Linked DNA regions of Niveibacterium microcysteis. The protein of the gene in region 1 interacts with the protein of each later gene in a pairwise test. Links are inferred from orthologs where the notes say so. Each region holds a gene or a part of one and is shown in the gene's direction. Other genes may lie near its edges.

Evidence for each region.
Region 2: the proteins of JY500_RS16275 (region 1) and dnaE interact in binary tests that used the Escherichia coli proteins (3 or more experiments, as listed by UniProt). The link is inferred for Niveibacterium microcysteis from one-to-one orthologs.

What each region holds. Positions count from the first base shown.
Region 1 is NZ_CP071060.1:3,577,773-3,585,293, reverse strand. What follows is about bases 2,019-4,798. They hold JY500_RS16275 (methionine aminotransferase), read left to right. Parts: upstream 2,019-2,721; coding sequence 2,722-3,876; downstream 3,877-4,798. Other genes in these bases: JY500_RS16265 (sensor histidine kinase), read left to right, coding at 4,186-4,798; JY500_RS16270 (PP0621 family protein), read left to right, coding at 3,935-4,174; JY500_RS16280 (putative bifunctional diguanylate cyclase/phosphodiesterase), read right to left, coding at 2,019-2,577. Also shown: mtnA (S-methyl-5-thioribose-1-phosphate isomerase), read right to left, coding at 1-294; more of JY500_RS16280, read right to left, coding at 355-2,018; more of JY500_RS16265, read left to right, coding at 4,799-5,715; JY500_RS16260 (sigma-54-dependent transcriptional regulator), read left to right, coding at 5,712-7,094; 1,6-anhydro-N-acetylmuramyl-L-alanine amidase AmpD, read left to right, coding at 7,170-7,521. UniProt on the Escherichia coli protein: Shows aminotransferase activity with methionine and histidine as substrates, and to a lesser extent also with phenylalanine.
Region 2 is NZ_CP071060.1:1,395,733-1,404,507, forward strand. Bases 3,000-7,033 are described here. They hold dnaE (DNA polymerase III subunit alpha), read left to right. Parts: upstream 3,000-3,326; coding sequence 3,327-6,833; downstream 6,834-7,033. Other genes in these bases: JY500_RS06505 (hypothetical protein), read right to left, coding at 3,000-3,187. Outside these bases: JY500_RS06485 (hypothetical protein), read right to left, coding at 1-55; JY500_RS06490 (YbjN domain-containing protein), read left to right, coding at 279-800; JY500_RS06495 (alpha/beta hydrolase), read right to left, coding at 804-1,946; JY500_RS06500 (hypothetical protein), read right to left, coding at 1,989-2,732; more of JY500_RS06505, read right to left, coding at 2,729-2,999; JY500_RS06515 (efflux RND transporter periplasmic adaptor subunit), read left to right, coding at 7,184-8,419; JY500_RS06520 (efflux RND transporter permease subunit), read left to right, coding at 8,432-8,775. UniProt on the Escherichia coli protein: DNA polymerase III is a complex, multichain enzyme responsible for most of the replicative synthesis in bacteria. This DNA polymerase also exhibits 3' to 5' exonuclease activity. The alpha chain is the DNA polymerase catalytic subunit.

The sequences.
Region 1 (7,521 bases):
GGTTGCCATGCGGGCGAGCGCCCAGTGCAAGTTGACGGCTGTTGGGCGGGTGCGGCCGAGGCGCGTCAGCGCAGCTTCGAGCGCGTCGTTGCTGGTGTCGTGCCGCATCGCGATGGCGACGCCGAACGCGGCCGTGGCGCCAATCAGCGGCGCGCCGCGGACCACCATGGTCTCGATGGCTAGCGCGCAGGCTTCCAGATTGGCAAGCGTGCGGGTGGTTCGGGCGAAGGGCAGACGGGTCTGGTCGATGACGGCAATCGCGCCGTCGAGCGGTATCAGGGGAGCGAGTTCCATGCGCCGATGATGGCCGCTCGCGCCAAGCGGGGCAAGCCGTCAGGTCAAACCGCCAGCGGTTCAGCCGCGTGCGCGGCGCTCTGCGAGCCAGTCGTGCAGCGCCTCGGGCTCCATCGGGCGGGCGTACAGGTAGCCTTGTGCATCCGGGCAGCCCAGCCCCAGCAGTACCTTGGCCTGGTCGGCCTCTTCAACGCCCTCGGCGATCACCCCCAGGCCGAGCTTCCGGCTGAGCTGGATCACCATTTCCGCGACCTGGCGGCACCGCTGGTTCGTGCACAAGTCCTTCACGAAGGAGCGGTCGATCTTCAGTCGATCGACGCGCAGTCGTTGCAGGTAGGAAAGCGAAGAGAAGCCCGTACCGAAATCGTCGATGGCGACCTTGACGCCAAGCTGTGCCAGCTCGTTGAGCTTGCCGGCGACAAAATCTGCGTCCTCCATGGCCATCGACTCGGTGATCTCAAGCTCGATCTGGTGGGCGACCGCGCCGGTATCGGCCAGTGCCGATCTGACCTGATTGATGAAGTCCTGATGGCGGAACTGCGCCAGCGATACGTTGACCGCCATCTGCACGTTCGGGAAGCCGGCAGCGGCGATCTTGACCTGTTCGTAGCACGCCAGGCGCATGACCCAGTTGCCGATATTGACGATCAGGCCCGAGTGTTCGGCGAGCGGAATGAAGCGATCGGGCGGGATGAAGCGGCCATCGTCACCCCGCCAGCGGATCAGCGCTTCGACGCCGACCGGCTCGCCGCTCTCGATACGAACCTGCGGCTGGTACATCAGGAACAGGCGTTCGTTGTCGAATGCACTGCGCAGGCCGTGGAGCAGCTTGACCCGCTCCTCGATCTCGACGTTCATGTCGCGCGTGAAGAAGCTGTGTTCCCCACGGTGCCGGCTCTTTGCCCGCTTGAGAGCGAGGTTGGTGTTCTTCAAGGCGTCCGCGCTGCTGCCGTCTGCCTCGCGCAGCAGCAAATAACCTTGCGTTGCGGAGATCACGATCTCCTGCTCATCGACGATAAACGGGTCGGCGAAGACAGCGGAGAGTGCTGCCGGCGTGACCACCGACACTTCGCCGAGGATGCCGAAGGTATCGCCGGCGATCCGCGCGACGATGGCGCCGGGCATCCGGTCGCGCAGACGAAGGGCGACGGCCAGCAGCAGCTTGTCACCGAACTTGTGCCCGAGTGCGTCGTTGGTCTCGGCAAACTCGTCGATGTCGACCAGCGCGACGGTCGATTCGTTCTTGCGGTTGCCCTGCAGGCGCTCGTCAATGCACTGAAGGAAGCGCACCCGGTTGGGCAGGCTGGTAAGGGCGTCGACGTAGGCGATGTTCTGCAGGCGGCTGAACAGGGCGGTGTTTTCGAAACCGGCGGCAATGTTGGTGCAGAACACCTCAAGCAGGTGGCGGTCGATTTCCTCGATCGCGTGCGTGCTTTCCAGATAGACGGCGATTCGGCGACCCGAGCCGTTGAGCAACAGCGTTGTGGAGCCCTGGTCGTATTGGTTCTTGCCCGATGCGAGGGCGCGGTTGAGGTGCTCCCGCACCACACGATCCGGGATGTCGCGGATCGATTGGTTGATCAGCCCGCTGAACTTGCCTCCGGCCGCAACGACCTGAACACCGTCGTCGCCGCTGCCGTTTTCCTGCGCACAGATCAGCCCCTCGGGCGGTAGCCGCAGCAGGGCCGCAAGTTGCGTGATGACACCGGCGGCGAAGCCCTGGATGCCACGCAGCTCCATCAGCTCGCCACTGGCTCGCACGATCATGTCCAGCCCGCGGCGGTTCGCGTTGATCGCGCGGATCTGGTCGTAGGACCGGATCGCAACCGTCAGCGTGGTGTAGAGCCGCGTGTGGGTGAGTTCGGACTTGGTCTTGTAGTCGTTGATGTCGTAATCGCGGATCGCCTGGATTTCCGGCGCATAGCCGGGCTGCCCGGTGCGCAGCACGATGCGCGTTTCCTGCAGGCCCAGTTCTTCGCGGATGATGTGCACGAGGTTCAGGCCGGCGTTCTCGCTTTCCATCACCACATCAAGCAGGATCACCGAAATGTCCTGCTCGCGCCGCAGGAACTGCACCGTTTCGGCGGCGCTGTAGGTGTGCAGGAACTCCAGCGGGCGCCCGAGGATCGGTGTGCCCTTGAGTGCGAGCTCCGTCGATGCGTGAACATCCTGGTCATCGTCGACGATCAGAACGCGCCATACCGCCGCCGCGCCATGTTCGACATCGTCATCGCCTTCCGGCGCAAAGACCAGCTCGTCATCCGCCGCCAAAAGATCGGTCACCGCTATCTCCCCGGTGTGGTAGGGCTCTTTGCCGATTCAGAGCCTCTCTTCTCACGTCTACGGACGCGTAGCCCGCGACTTGAGGCTCCTGCGCAAGCTTACGCCGGAATAGACTTGCGGCTCTAGCGTGCGAGGAGAGTTGGTTTGGATACTCCAGTTCCGATCGATAGCCGGTTGCCCGATGTGGGCACCACCATCTTTACCGTGATGTCGCGGCTCGCTCAGGCTTGCGGCGCGATCAACCTGTCGCAAGGCTTTCCGGACTTCTCGCCCGATCCCGCGCTCGCCGCCGCGGTGTCAGAGGCCATTGCTGCCGGCCATAACCAGTACCCGCCGATGGCCGGCTTGCCGGCGCTGCGCGAAGCGATCGCGCACAAGCTGGAGGGCGAATACGGCGCGCGGTATGAGCCCGAGTCCGAGATCACGGTGACGGCGGGCGCGACACAGGCCCTGTTCACAGCCATTGCCGCGCTGGTGCAGCCGGGCGACGAGGTCATCGTGTTCGAGCCGGCGTATGACGCGTACGGCCCGGCAGTGCGGTTGCAGGGCGCGCAATTGCGGGGGATCCCGCTGCGTGCACCGGACTGGCGTCCGGACTGGGATGCCTTCAAGGCAGCACTGAGCCCGCGCACGCGGCTGGTGATCGTGAATACACCGCACAACCCGACGGGCTCGATCTGGCCGCGGGAAGACATGCTGCAGCTCGCTGCGCTACTCGATGGGTCGCGCGTCTGTGTGCTGTCCGACGAGGTCTATGAGCACATGGTCTTCGACGGCGCCGAACACCAGAGTGTTGCCCGCCATCCAGCGCTCGCGTGCCGGGCGATCGGCGTGTCGAGCTTTGGCAAGACCTATCACGTCACCGGTTGGAAAGTCGGCTACGTCTTTGGCCCGGCAGCGCTGATGGCCGAATTCCGCAAGGTGCACCAGTTCAACGTCTTCACCGTGAACAGTCCGGCTCAAGCCGCCTTTGCGACGGTTGCGGGGCGGCCAGAGACCTGGCGGGGGCTGGCCGCGTTTTACCAGACGAAGCGCGATCGCCTGCGCGCACAGTTGGCCACAAGCAGGCTGCGCCTGCTGCCGTGCGCTGGCACCTACTTTCAGCTGGTCGACTACCGTGCGATCTCCGATCTGCCGGACGTTGCGTTCGCCGAATGGCTCACGCGCGAAGCCGGCGTAGCGGCCATTCCGGTTTCGGTGTTTTCGCGCGAGCCCCGCGACGAACGCATCGTGCGGCTTTGCTTCGCCAAGCAGGACGCGACACTGGATGCTGCGGCCGCGCGCCTTGCAGCCCTCTGAGCGCCCATGCACCGGGTGGTAAACTCGGCGGCTTCTGCATCGCGATGGGGCGCCTGACGTGGGCAAAATACTCCTCTTCCTGCTGGGCATCCTTGCTATCTGGTTGCTGCGCCGCAAATTCGATGGTGGCGCATCGCGTCCCCGCCGCGGCAATCCGGCCCCACAGCCACCGGCCGAACCCGAACGCATCACGGCTTGCGCACAGTGCGGCCTGCATGTGCCGGAAAGCGAGGGTGTGATGGAGGGCGGCCACTTCTACTGCAGCGACGCGCACCGCCAACTCGGCCCGCGCGCCTGATGGGGGCCGGCATGCCACATGCCTGGCAGCCCGCTGAATCGCGCTGGGAATCGCTGCGCTACTACAGCCTCTACCGCCTGATCGTTGCGTGCGGCTTGATCTTCATTGGTCGCCTTTTCTTGCTGGAAAGCAGTAGCGGCGAGTGGACTTGGGTTGTTGCGGGTTACCTATTGGCGGCGGTGATCCTGCTCTACTTCCTGCGCGCAACGCGGGCACCCTTCGAGTGGGTGGTGAACACCCACATCACGATCGATATCGTGGCGCTCAGTGCGCTGATGTACCTAGGCGGAGGTCACAAGGGTGGCCTGCCCTACATGATGATGGTGGTGGTTGCTGCCGGCGGACTGCTCGGCGAAGGGCGCCTGGTCTTCTTCTATGCGTCCTTGGCCTCTGTGGCGGTGCTCGCGGTGCAAGGCCTGCGTTCGCTGACTCTCGACAGCGAGGCGGTTGCCGACATCACCGCGGTGGGTTTTGTCTGCATTGGCTTTTTTGCAGTTGCGACCGTGGCGCGCCTGCTGGCGACCCGCGCGCTGGCCAACGAAGCGCTTGCCCATCAGCGCGGTGCTGCGCTGCGTCGTCAGGAGCGCGTGAACGAGCAGATCATTGCCGATCTGCACGATGGTGTGCTCGTGCTCGGCGCCGATGGCGTGGTGATGCAGGCCAATCGCAAGGCGGCCGAGTTGTTGGGGGATTTGCCCCATATTGGCCTACCGATTGACGTACTGTCCCCCGAGCTTGCGGCTGCGGTGGTGAGTGGCGACGCGGAGGTTCGCGTTGGCGAGGCCGGCAGCCAGGTGCGCGTGCGCACCCTGCGATTGGGCGAGCAAGGCGATACGATTGTCTATCTTGAAGATCTTGAGCGCATCGAGCGCGAGGCACAGCAAATCAAGCTTGCGGCACTCGGGCGCCTGACCGGCGGGATCGCGCACGAGATCCGCAACCCCTTGGCGGCGATCAGCCACGCCAGCGAACTCCTTGGCGAAGAGAAGCGCGCCGAGATGCAGCAGCGCCTGACGCGCATCATCCACGACAACACGCGGCGCATCGATCGCATGGTGCGCGACGTGCTGGAACTTGGGCGCCGCGATCGCGCGACCCCGGAGACCATTCCACTGCTTGCCTTCGCCCGCACCTTCTTGGATGAACAGGTCAGCTACGAGGGGCTCGATCCGGCGCTTGTCGAATTGGAGGGCGATGCGGCGTTGCGCGTGCGCTTCGACCGTATTCACCTGCAGCAGATTCTTTGGAACCTGCTTGGCAACGCTCGCCGTTTTGCGAGCGGCGCGCCGGGCAGCGTGAGAATCCAGGTGCTCGCGGGCGGTGAAGACCAGGTCATGCTCGAAGTCGTGGACGATGGTCCCGGCGTGCCGCCGGAGTCGCGCTCACGGGTGTTTGAACCCTTCTTTACGTCCGATCCACGCGGTACCGGGCTTGGGCTCTATATTGCGCGAGAGTTGGCGCAGGCCAATGCGGCCGAACTTGAGCTCTGCGAATCTCGCGGTGGCGCGCATTTCCGATTGATGGCCAAGGGGGTTGCATGAGCAGTGCAAGTGAGCGACGCAGCCACATCGATGCAGCGGTACTGATTGTCGATGACGAGGCGGATATCCGTGAATTGCTGGAGCTGACGCTTCTGCGCATGGGGCTTGGTGCCGACGCGGCTGGAACGCTGGCCGACGCGCGCGCATTGCTGGCGGAGCACCGCTACAAGCTGTGCTTGACCGACATGCGCCTGCCGGACGGCGATGGCCTCACACTGGTGCGAGAAATTGCGCAGCACCATCCAGAACTGCCAGTGGCGGTGATCACGGCCTACGGCAGCATGGAGAACGCAGTCACCGCGTTGAAGGAGGGGGCCTTCGACTACCTCTCCAAACCCGTTTCGCTTGAACAACTGCGAGCCCTGGTCAAATCGGTCTTCGATCTGCCGAAGCGCGCGAGTGAATCACGCCCGGTCGGCGCCAGTTCGTTGACCGGCGAGTCGCCCACCATGCTGCAAGTGCGCAGCATGATCGAACGTTTGGCGCGCAGTCAGGCGCCGGTCTATATCAGCGGTGAGTCGGGCAGCGGCAAGGAGCGCGCGGCGCGCCTGATTCACGAATACGGCCCGCGTGCCGCGAAGCCCTTCGTTGCGGTCAACTGCGGAGCGATTCCCGAAAATCTCATGGAGAGCGAGTTCTTCGGCTATCGCAAGGGAGCTTTTACCGGCGCGGATGCTGACCGCGATGGCTTCTTCCAGGCAGCCAACGGGGGCACCTTGTTCCTCGATGAAGTGGGTGACCTGCCGTTGCCCATGCAGGTAAAGCTTCTGCGTGCTATCCAGGAAAAGCGTGTGCGCCGTGTCGGCGACACGGCCGAGCAGCCGGTGGATCTGCGCATCATCAGCGCGACGCACCGCAATCTGAAGGAGCTCGTGGATCAAGGGCGGTTCCGGCAGGATCTGTTCTACCGCCTCAACGTCATTGAACTGCGCATGCCAGCGCTGCGCGAGCGGCGTGAGGACATCCCGGCCCTGGTCGATGCCTTGCTTGGGCGATTGGCCCAGGAGGCGGGCTTGCCTGTGCCGCGTGTTGACGCCGCTGCGAACGCCGCCTTGTTGGCCTATGCATTCCCGGGCAACGTGCGCGAACTGGAGAACATTCTTGAACGCGCGTTGGCCTTGCATGGCGGCCAATGCATTACGGTCGAGGATCTTCACCTCGAACCGCGCGAGGAGGAGGCCGGTCCGCACGGCATTCCGGGTGGCGGCGTTGCCCTGGAGCGGGAATCCCTGCAGGACTATCTCGACCGCGTCGAGCGCCAGGCCATCAACGAAGCCATCGCCAAGACCGATGGCAACCGCACGGCCGCGGCGCGGCTTCTGGGCGTGACCTTCCGTTCGCTGCGCTACCGCATGGAGCGGCTGGGGATGAAGGAGTAATCGGCGGTGTTCCTGAAGCTGCGCGGTGAGCCGATCGCGAGTTCACCGACCCCCGCCAAGCCGACGCTGAAGGGCATCGATGCGGAGGGTTTTCTTCCCGATGCGCGCTTCGTCGCGTCGCCCAATTTTGACGCCCGCCCGGCGGGCTGCACCATCGATCTGATCGTCATCCATGCGATCAGCCTGCCCCCGGAGTGCTTCGGTGGTCCGGGCGTAGAGCAGTTGTTCACCAACTGCCTCGACCCACTCGCCCATCCGTACTATGCGGGCATTCACCATCTCCGCGTGTCATCACATTTCCTGATTCGGCGAGACGGCTGCATCGAGCAGTTCGTGCCGACCATCCAGCGCGCATGGCACGCAGGTGTATCGAGCTGGGGTGGCCGCGAACGCTGTAATGATTTTTCGATCGGTATCGAGCTTGAAG
Region 2 (8,775 bases), 2.2 Mb from region 1 along the record:
CCGCGGCGAGGATAAGCCCACTCAAGCAGGCGAAGGCGGTAAACGGGCGGAACATGGCGTTCATTGGGGGCGGAGGTATGACGCTCAGATTCTGCCCGAGCGCGAGGCCAGATCGCCGGATGTGGGGCAGGCGGCCAGCGCGATTCCGCCGGGCAAGCGTGAAATCCGTCCTCGTGGGCCGCTTGTCGTGCGACGGGCGGCCCTGATCTTTTCGCGGGAAAATGCGTCCAACCCCTTATGGACCGCTGCGGCGGTTATTGCGAATGGGAGGCGGCAGAATGTTCAAACTCTTCGACGTGCTCAAGCGCGGCCTTGGTGGCGCGGCGGCTGGGCCAACGCCGGCCGCCCCGGTGCCCGCTGTGTCCTTGCCCGCAGCCCCGTGGAACACCGAGAGCGACTTTATCCATGAAGATCAGTTCGAGCTCGGCACGCTGATCGCGCTGTTCCGCCGCGTGATGCTGAGCTTCGAGATCGATGCCGATTCGCTTGTGGTGGAAACCGAATCCGCGCATGTGCGGGTGATGATCGACACCGATCGCAAGATTCTCGTGATGCGCACGCTCTACCGCTTCCGCGATTCCAGCGACCACGAAGCGCGCCTGCGCCTTGCCAATCGCCTGAACGCCTCGCTGATCCTGGTGCGCTTTTCGGTGGTGGACGACGACATGCTCTACGCCGATTACTGCCTGCTCTATCAGCGCGGGCTGCCCGCCTTTCACATCGTCAACAGCCTGCGCCGCTTCGCGCTGGTTGCTCGCAACGGCTTGCGCGAGTGCGACAGTGAGGACTTGATCGCCTGATCGCTACTGCGCCGGCGCCGGGTGCACAACCGGCTTGAAGCGGAAGAAGCGGCCCACCTCGCTGCGCCGAGGCTCCAGCCAGGTGCGTTGTTCCGCCGGGCCCTTGTCGGCGATCACTTCCACCAGGTCCGCAACGACCGAGTCGCCATCGGCGTAGTAGGAATGGCCCAGCAGGTCGGTCGCGACGTCGCTGGCGTCGATCGAATCCATGCCGGGCATCAGCACCAGCGGGTCGGCTGCGCCCAGCCGCGCAGCCTGGTGCACCGCCTTCGACGCTTTCAGCGCAATGTCGTTGGACGAGGCGTAGAGCGTGAGGCGGTTGTCCGGCTGCACCAGCGCGGGCGCGATCTGCGTCCGGAAGACGTCGGCATCGATGTCCGGCGCCATCAGCATGATCTGGCGGAAGCGGCTGCGCAGTTCGGGCTTTTCGGTGAACAGCTCGGCCAGGGCGCCCGCGGTGGCGCGGGTGCCCATGCTGTGGGCCAGCACATAGATGGTCTCGGCATCGAGGCGCTCGGCCAGGTCGCGGAAGAAGTCGCGCATCAGCGGCTGGCTCTTCGCCACCGAGCGCTCGTCCTCGCCATAGCCGAGCAGCGAATTCTGCGAGGGCCAGCTGTAGAACAGCGGTACGCCCTGGAAGCCAATGTCGTAGCTGATCTGCGCGGTACGGCGGGCGGCGTCTTCAAAGCCGGTGTTGTAGCCGTGCACGAACACCAGCGCGTGGCGTGAGCCGGCTTCGTCGATCTCGCTTGCGATCTCGTCGAGGAAGCGCTTGCGGTCCATCGGTTTCACCGATAGCAGCACGACGTGCTTTTCCGGGTCCTGGCGGAATTCCAGCAGCCAGGGGTTGGGGCCTTCCAGCTCGCCCATGCGATGGTCGCGCGGGATGCTGACTTCGGCGCTGCCGTAGCTGACCGTGTCCGAATAGGTGGTGCCGAAGGCCTGTGCCGGCGTGCTGCCATCGCCCGCAGCCCGGTTGGTGCCGAAGTGCACCTGCACACGCTTGTAGTTTGGTTCCTTGCCGCGCATCACCTGCGTGTCGTCGGGTGTTGGCGGCTGGACCTGGGTGGTTTCACAGGCGGCCAGCAAGGTCAGGCCGGCCAGGGCAAGGGTCTGGAGCAGGTTGCGGGCGTAGGTCTGCGGCATCGGGCTTCAGTGTGTGTCGAGATCAATCGGAGGCGGCGGCGCTCAGCCGCCCGCCACGTCTTTCAAGCCGGTTGCGATCGAGGCGAGTGTGGTGCCGGCAGCCATCGCGGCGGCCATCAGCTTTTGCAACGCTTCGACCTGGCCATGCAAGCGTTCCGGATTCAGGTTGCCGCTGCTGATCACCCCCGCGGCCTTGATCAGCATCGCATGCTGGCGCAGCTCACTGCGCTTGAGGGTGCCGCGCTGGCGGCCGATGATCATGCCGGTCGCGAAGCTCATCGTGATGCTGGTGGCGTACTGCAGGAATTCCTGCCATTCGCGCCAGTTGGCTGGCAGCACCGGTGTGTGGTCGATCAGCGCGATCACCGCGCTCATCAGCAGCACTGCGAGCAGCGCCATCGCAGCCGCACCGGCCAAAACCGGGCCGAAGCGGCGCTTGCTGTCACGCAGCGCGAAGTAGCCGAACGGCAGCGGGATGAACAGCGACGCTACGCGTAGCCAGAGCGTGGGCAGGTCGAGCCACACCGTGATCGTGAAATGGGCGACCAGCAGGAGCACCAGCGGCGCGATCCAGGGCCACCAGCCGTTGGTTTCGCTCGCGACATCGTCGTCCGGTGCGTCTGCTGTGGGCGCCACCGCATCAAGGCGCAGCTTCTGTTCGGCCAGTGCAGCCTCCAGCGCGCCAATGCGTTCGAGCAATGGCTTGAAGAGGTAGAGGTCGCGGGTGCAGTGCGGGCAGGCGAGCGCAGCGGCGTCGATTTCGCTAACGCAGTAGGGGCACTTCATTTCGCGATATCCAGCTTCAGCAGGGTTTCGGTTTCGCGGCCTTCGTTGTCCGACACGCGCAGCCGGATCGGGTGCAGGCCGGGCGGCATGCGTACATCGGCGAGTTCGATGCCTTCGGCGCTCAGACCGGCGCGTGCGCGCGGCAGCAGATCCACCGGCGGCGTGCTGAGGTAGGTCATCTCCACCGTCTTTGGATCGATCTTTGCGCCGCCGCGGGCTTTGAACGCAATCTTCAGTTTCAGCGGTGTCGCCAGCGCCTTTGCATCCGGTGCGGGCGAGACTTGCGTAACGCTCGGGCCACGCGTGATGCCGCGCATCGTCGGGATCTCGGCAGGCGGGCGGGCCGCTTCTTCGGGCGTGATCAGATCGAGCGCGCGGGCCTCTGCGGCGGCGACAAAGGCGGCGGTCAGGACCAGGCAGCGCAGGGCGTGGCGGCGTGTCGGGGCGGTCGTCATGTCGGGTTCCTGTTCTTTTCGGCCGGGGCTGGCGCTTGGACGAAGCCGAGAATGTAACGTAAGGGTGGTGCGCGCGGCAGCGCTACACGCATGGCGGGAATGTGAAGGATTGATTCGCCGGCACAGGTAAAATCGCGGGATGACTTCTGCCGCACCCGCCCCGCACCAGCCCGCCTTTGTTCACCTGCGCATGCATACCGAGTTCTCGATCGAGGACGGTATCGTGCGGATCGACGACGCCATCAAGGCCGCCGCGGCCGATGGCATGCCGGCCCTGGGCATTTCTGACCTGGCCAACCTGTTCGGCATGGTCAAGCACTACAAGGGCTGTCGCAGCGCCGGCATCAAGCCGGTGGCGGCGGTGGATGCGTGGATCACCAACGACGCGGATCGCGAAAAGCCCTTCCGCGTGATGCTGATCTGCAAGCACCGCGCCGGCTACGGCCAGTTGTGCGAACTGGTGACCAAGGCTTTTCTCGACAACCAGCACCGCGGCCGCGCCGAAATGCGCAAGGAGTGGTTCGAGAACGGCGCCGCATCGGGCCTGATCTGCCTCTCAGGCGCCATGCTGGGTGATGTAGGGGCTGCGATTGCCGCCGGCAACATCGAGTCTGCCCGCCGCCTGCTGGGCGACTGGTCGCGGCTGTTCCCGGACAGCTTCTACGTAGAGGTGCAGCGCGCCGGCCACCCGGGCACCGAGAGCTACATCCGGCAGGCGGCCGCGCTGGCCGCCGAGCTGGACTTGCCGGTGGTTGCAACGCACCCGATCCAGTTCCTCAAGCGGGAAGACTTCAAGGCGCACGAGGCGCGCGTGTGCATCGCGCAAGGCTATGTGCTGGCCGATACCCGCCGTCCGAAGAACTTCACCGAGGAACAGTATTTCAAGACACAGGCCGAGATGGCCGAGCTCTTCGCGGACATGCCCGAGGCGCTTGAAAACTCGGTCGAGATTGCGCGCCGCTGTTCGCTGACGATCACGCTGGGCAAGAACTTCCTGCCGCAATTCCCCACGCCCGAGGGCATGACGCTCGACGACTTCCTCGTCGCGGAAGCCAAGAAGGGCCTCGAAGACCGTCTGCGCGAGCTCTACCCGAACGAAGACGACCGCGAACGCGAGCGCCCGCGCTACGAGGCGCGGCTCAAGTTCGAGACCGACACCATCATCCAGATGGGTTTCCCGGGCTACTTCCTCATCGTTGCGGACTTCATCCAGTGGGGCAAGAACAACGGCGTGCCGGTGGGGCCGGGGCGGGGTTCCGGTGCCGGCTCGCTGGTCGCGTATTCGCTGAAGATCACCGACATCGACCCGACGGCGTACGCGCTGCTGTTCGAGCGCTTCCTCAACCCCGAGCGGGTGTCGATGCCCGACTTCGACATCGACTTCTGCCAGGACAACCGCTACCGCGTGATCGAGTATGTGCGCGAGCGCTATGGCAAGGATGCCGTGAGCCAGATCGCCACCTTTGGCACCATGGCCTCGAAAGCGGTGGTACGCGACGTCGGCCGCGTGCTCGATCTGCCGTATGGCTTGTGCGACCGGCTGTCGAAGGCGATTCCGGTGGTGCAGAACAAGCCGGTGTCGCTCGAAGAAGCGCTGGAGCAGGAACCCTCGATCCGCGAGATGATGGACGACCCGGGCGACGGCGAATCCATCCGCGAGCTGTGGGAGCTTGCACTGCCGCTCGAAGGCATGACGCGCGGTGTTGGCATGCACGCCGGGGGCGTGCTGATCGCGCCGGGCAAGCTGACCGACTTCTGCCCGCTCTACATCGCCGACGGTGAAGACGCCACGCCGGTGTCGCAGTACGACAAGGACGACGTCGAGCAGGTCGGCCTGGTGAAGTTCGACTTCCTCGGCCTGCGAAACCTCACCATCATCAAGCTCGCGCTCGAATACGTCGAGCGCCTGACGGGCGAGAAGATCGACCTGATGTCGCTGGGTTTCACCGACCCGGCGGCCTACCAGATCCTGAAAGACGCGAACACCACCGCGATCTTCCAGGTGGAATCGGACGGCATGAAGAAGCTTCTGAAGAAGCTCGGGCCGGACCGTTTCGAAGACATCATCGCTGTGTTGGCGCTCTATCGCCCGGGCCCGCTGGGCTCCGGCATGGTGGACGACTTCATCCTGCGGAAAAAAGGCCAGCAGGCGATCGACTACTACCACCCGGCCCTTGAAGGCTGTCTGTCGCCGACCTACGGCGTGATCGTGTATCAGGAACAGGTGATGCAGATCTCGCAGATCATCGGGGGATACACCCTTGGTGGTGCGGACATGCTGCGCCGGGCAATGGGCAAGAAGAAGCCCGAGGAAATGGCCAAGCACCGCGAGACCATCGCGGAGGGCGCGAAGAAACAGGGCTACGACCCGGAGCTGGCCGAGCGCCTGTTCGACCTGATGACCAAGTTCGCGGAGTACGGCTTCAACAAGTCGCACACCGCCGCGTATGCAGTCGTCACCTATCACACCGCATGGCTCAAGGCCCACCATTGCGCGGCCTTCATGGCCGCCACCATGTCGGCGGATATGGACAACACCGACACGGTGAAGATCTTCTTCGAAGACACCGTGGCCAACGGCATCAAGGTGCTGCCGCCCGACGTGAATGCCTCGAACTACCGCTTCGAGCCGACCGACGCGAAGACGATTCGCTACGGTCTGGGGGGCGTGAAGGGCGTCGGTGAGCCGGCGGTGAACGCAATCCTCGCGGCACGCAAAGAGGGCGGTCCGTTCAAGAATCTGTTCGACTTCTGCAAGCGGGTGGACCGCCGTGCAGTGAATCGTCGCGTGGTCGAAGCGCTGATCCGTGCCGGCGCTTTCGATACCCTGGATACCCACCGTGCGCGCCTGATCGCGTCGGTCGGCATCGCCATGGAAGCGGCCGAGCAGGCCGCCGCGAACGCCGCCCAGGTGGGGTTGTTCGATGCGCCGGAGCACGCCGAATCGCAGGCGATCCAGTACGTCGAAGCGCGCCCCTGGAAGGAGCGCGAACAGTTGATGGAGGAGAAGACCGCGATCGGCTTCTTCCTCTCCGGTCACCCCTACAACGCCTTCAAGGCCGAAGTTGCGCGCTTCATCCGCAAACCGCTGGCGCGGCTGGAGCCGCAGAAGGAGCCGCAGGTCTTTGCCGGTGTGGTGTCCGGCCAGCGCATCAAGATTGGCAACCGCGGCAAGATGTGCTTCGTGCAGCTTGATGACGGCACCGCGCAGCTTGAAGTGTCGGTGTTTGCTGAGGTGCTGGAGGCCAACAAGGGCCGCATCGTGCAGGACGAAGTGCTGATCGTCGAAGCCAAGGTCAGCCACGATGATTTCACCGGCGGCCTGCGCATCATCGCCGACAAGTTGATGACGTTGGGTGAGGCGCGCGCGCGTTTCGCCCGCACGCTGAAGCTGTCGATCAACGGCGAGGTGGCGGCGAGCGGCGGTCCGCGAGCGGCCGCAGAGCGGCTCGAAACCCTGCTGGCGCAATACCGTGCGCAGGGCGAGGGCGTGACCGGTTGCCCGATCCGCCTGCGCTACCGCAACACGGTGGCAGAGGCCGATCTGCCCTTTGGCCAGGGCTGGCGGGTGCGGCTTGAGGAGCCGCTGCTCGAAAACCTGCGCGACTGGCTGAGCCCGGAAGCGGTCGAAATCATCTACAACTAGACGCGCCAATTCGACCGCCTCGGCCGCCGCGGCGGTGGCGCCGCACAGCCGCCGCGCCCCGCGCCCCGCAGGCATGCAGCCGCTCAACCGCTTGCCAGCCTGTTCTCTGGCGACGAAAACCACTTTTCTGCAGTGGAATTGACGCAAGCGCGCCTGTCGAGGTTGCGCGGCGGGTTTGACCTGGATTAGCGTTTCAACCTGCGACGCCCGAGGGGGCTTTTCATGCCCCGGGGCAAGCCAATCCAGTCCGGCTGCGCACTGCGGCAGCCCAGCATGACCCATCCGTCTGATCCGGATTCGGGCTTCGAAGCAATGGGGGCTCGTTCCGTTTGCGTGAATGAGGACCTTCCATGTCACCGCAGTCTGTTCGCTCCGCTGGTGCATCGCTTCGCACCCTCCGCTCCCCGCTGACCTCCACGCTGATGTGCGCGCTGCTTCTGGCGCTCGCGGGATGCGGAAAGGGTAACCAGGCACCACAGGCCGGCTCGGCGCCTGAGGTCACAGTGCAGCCGGTGGTGGTGCAGGATGTGCCGATCGTGCCCGAGTTCGTCGGCCAGACGGAAAGCTCCCGACAGGTGGAGATTCGCGCGCGGGTGAGCGGCTTCCTTGAGAAGCGGCTATATCGCGAAGGGGCAATGGTGAAGGAGGGGCAGCCGCTCTTCCAGCTTGACCGCAAGCCCTTCGAGGCGCAGTTGCAGGTGGCGAAAGCACAGCTGGCGCAGGAAGAGGCGCGCTTGGTGACGGCGGAGGCCAACCGCAAACGCATCGAACCGCTGGCCGAGAAGAACGCGGTGAGCCAGAAGGACCGCGACGACGCGATCGGCAACTACCGTGCCGCGGCGGCCGGCGTTGAGGCCGCCAAGGCAGCCGTGATCACGGCGGAGTTGAATCTTTCCTATACCGGCATTCACTCGCCGGTGTCCGGGCTGGCGAGTTTCGCCAAAGTCGCGGAGGGCACTTACCTCGATCCGCAAAACAGCCTGCTGACCTATGTCGCGGCCCTGTCGCCGATGCGGGTGAACTTCAGCATCTCCGAGAATCAGCAGTTGAGTTTCGGTGACATGGTGAAGAAGGGGGTGGTGCGGGCGCCGAAAGAAGGGGACTTCCGCGTTGAAGTGGTGTTGGCCGATGGTTCGCGCTTCGAGGAAACCGGCCGGCTCACCTTTACCGATGCGTCCTTCAGTCAGGAGACGGGTACCTTCCTGGCGCGTGCCGAGTTGCCGAATACGAAGGGCACGCTGCGCCCCGGGCAGTTTGTCAGGGTGCGCCTCCACGGCGCCTATCGCCTCAACGGCATCGTGGTGCCGCAGCGCGCGGTGTTGCAGACGGCGCAGGGCAACCTTGCTTTCGTGGTCGATGCGGCGGGCAAGGCGCAGGTGCGACCGCTGCAGCTGGCGTCCATGCAGGGTGACAACTGGGTCGTCTCCGCCGGCCTCAAGGCGGGCGACAACCTGGTGGTGGACGGCGGCATGAAGCTTCGGCCGGATGTGCCGGTGAAGGTCGTGAAAACGCTTGAACCCTTCAAGGCGGACGTCGACCCGGTGCTGATGCCGCAAACCGAGCAATCTGCGGCGGCTGCGAAGTAAGGGAGCGCGAAAATGATCTCCCACCTCTGTATCCGGCGGCCGATTCTCGCCTCGGTGCTCTCGATCGTCGTGACGATCGCGGGCCTCGCGGCGATGTTCGCATTGCCGATCGCGCAGTACCCCGACATCTCGCCGGTTCAGGTCACGATATCCACCGCCTACCCGGGCGCCGATGCCAAGACGATCGAGGATTCCGTGGCCGCGCCGCTGGAAGCGCAGATCAATGGCGTCGACAACATGATGTACATGCAGTCGACCAGCTCGGCCGCAGGTCAGTATTCACTGACGGTGTACTTCAAGGTCGGCACCGATCCAGACATCGCGCAGGTGCAGGTGCAGAACCGCATCAGCCTCGC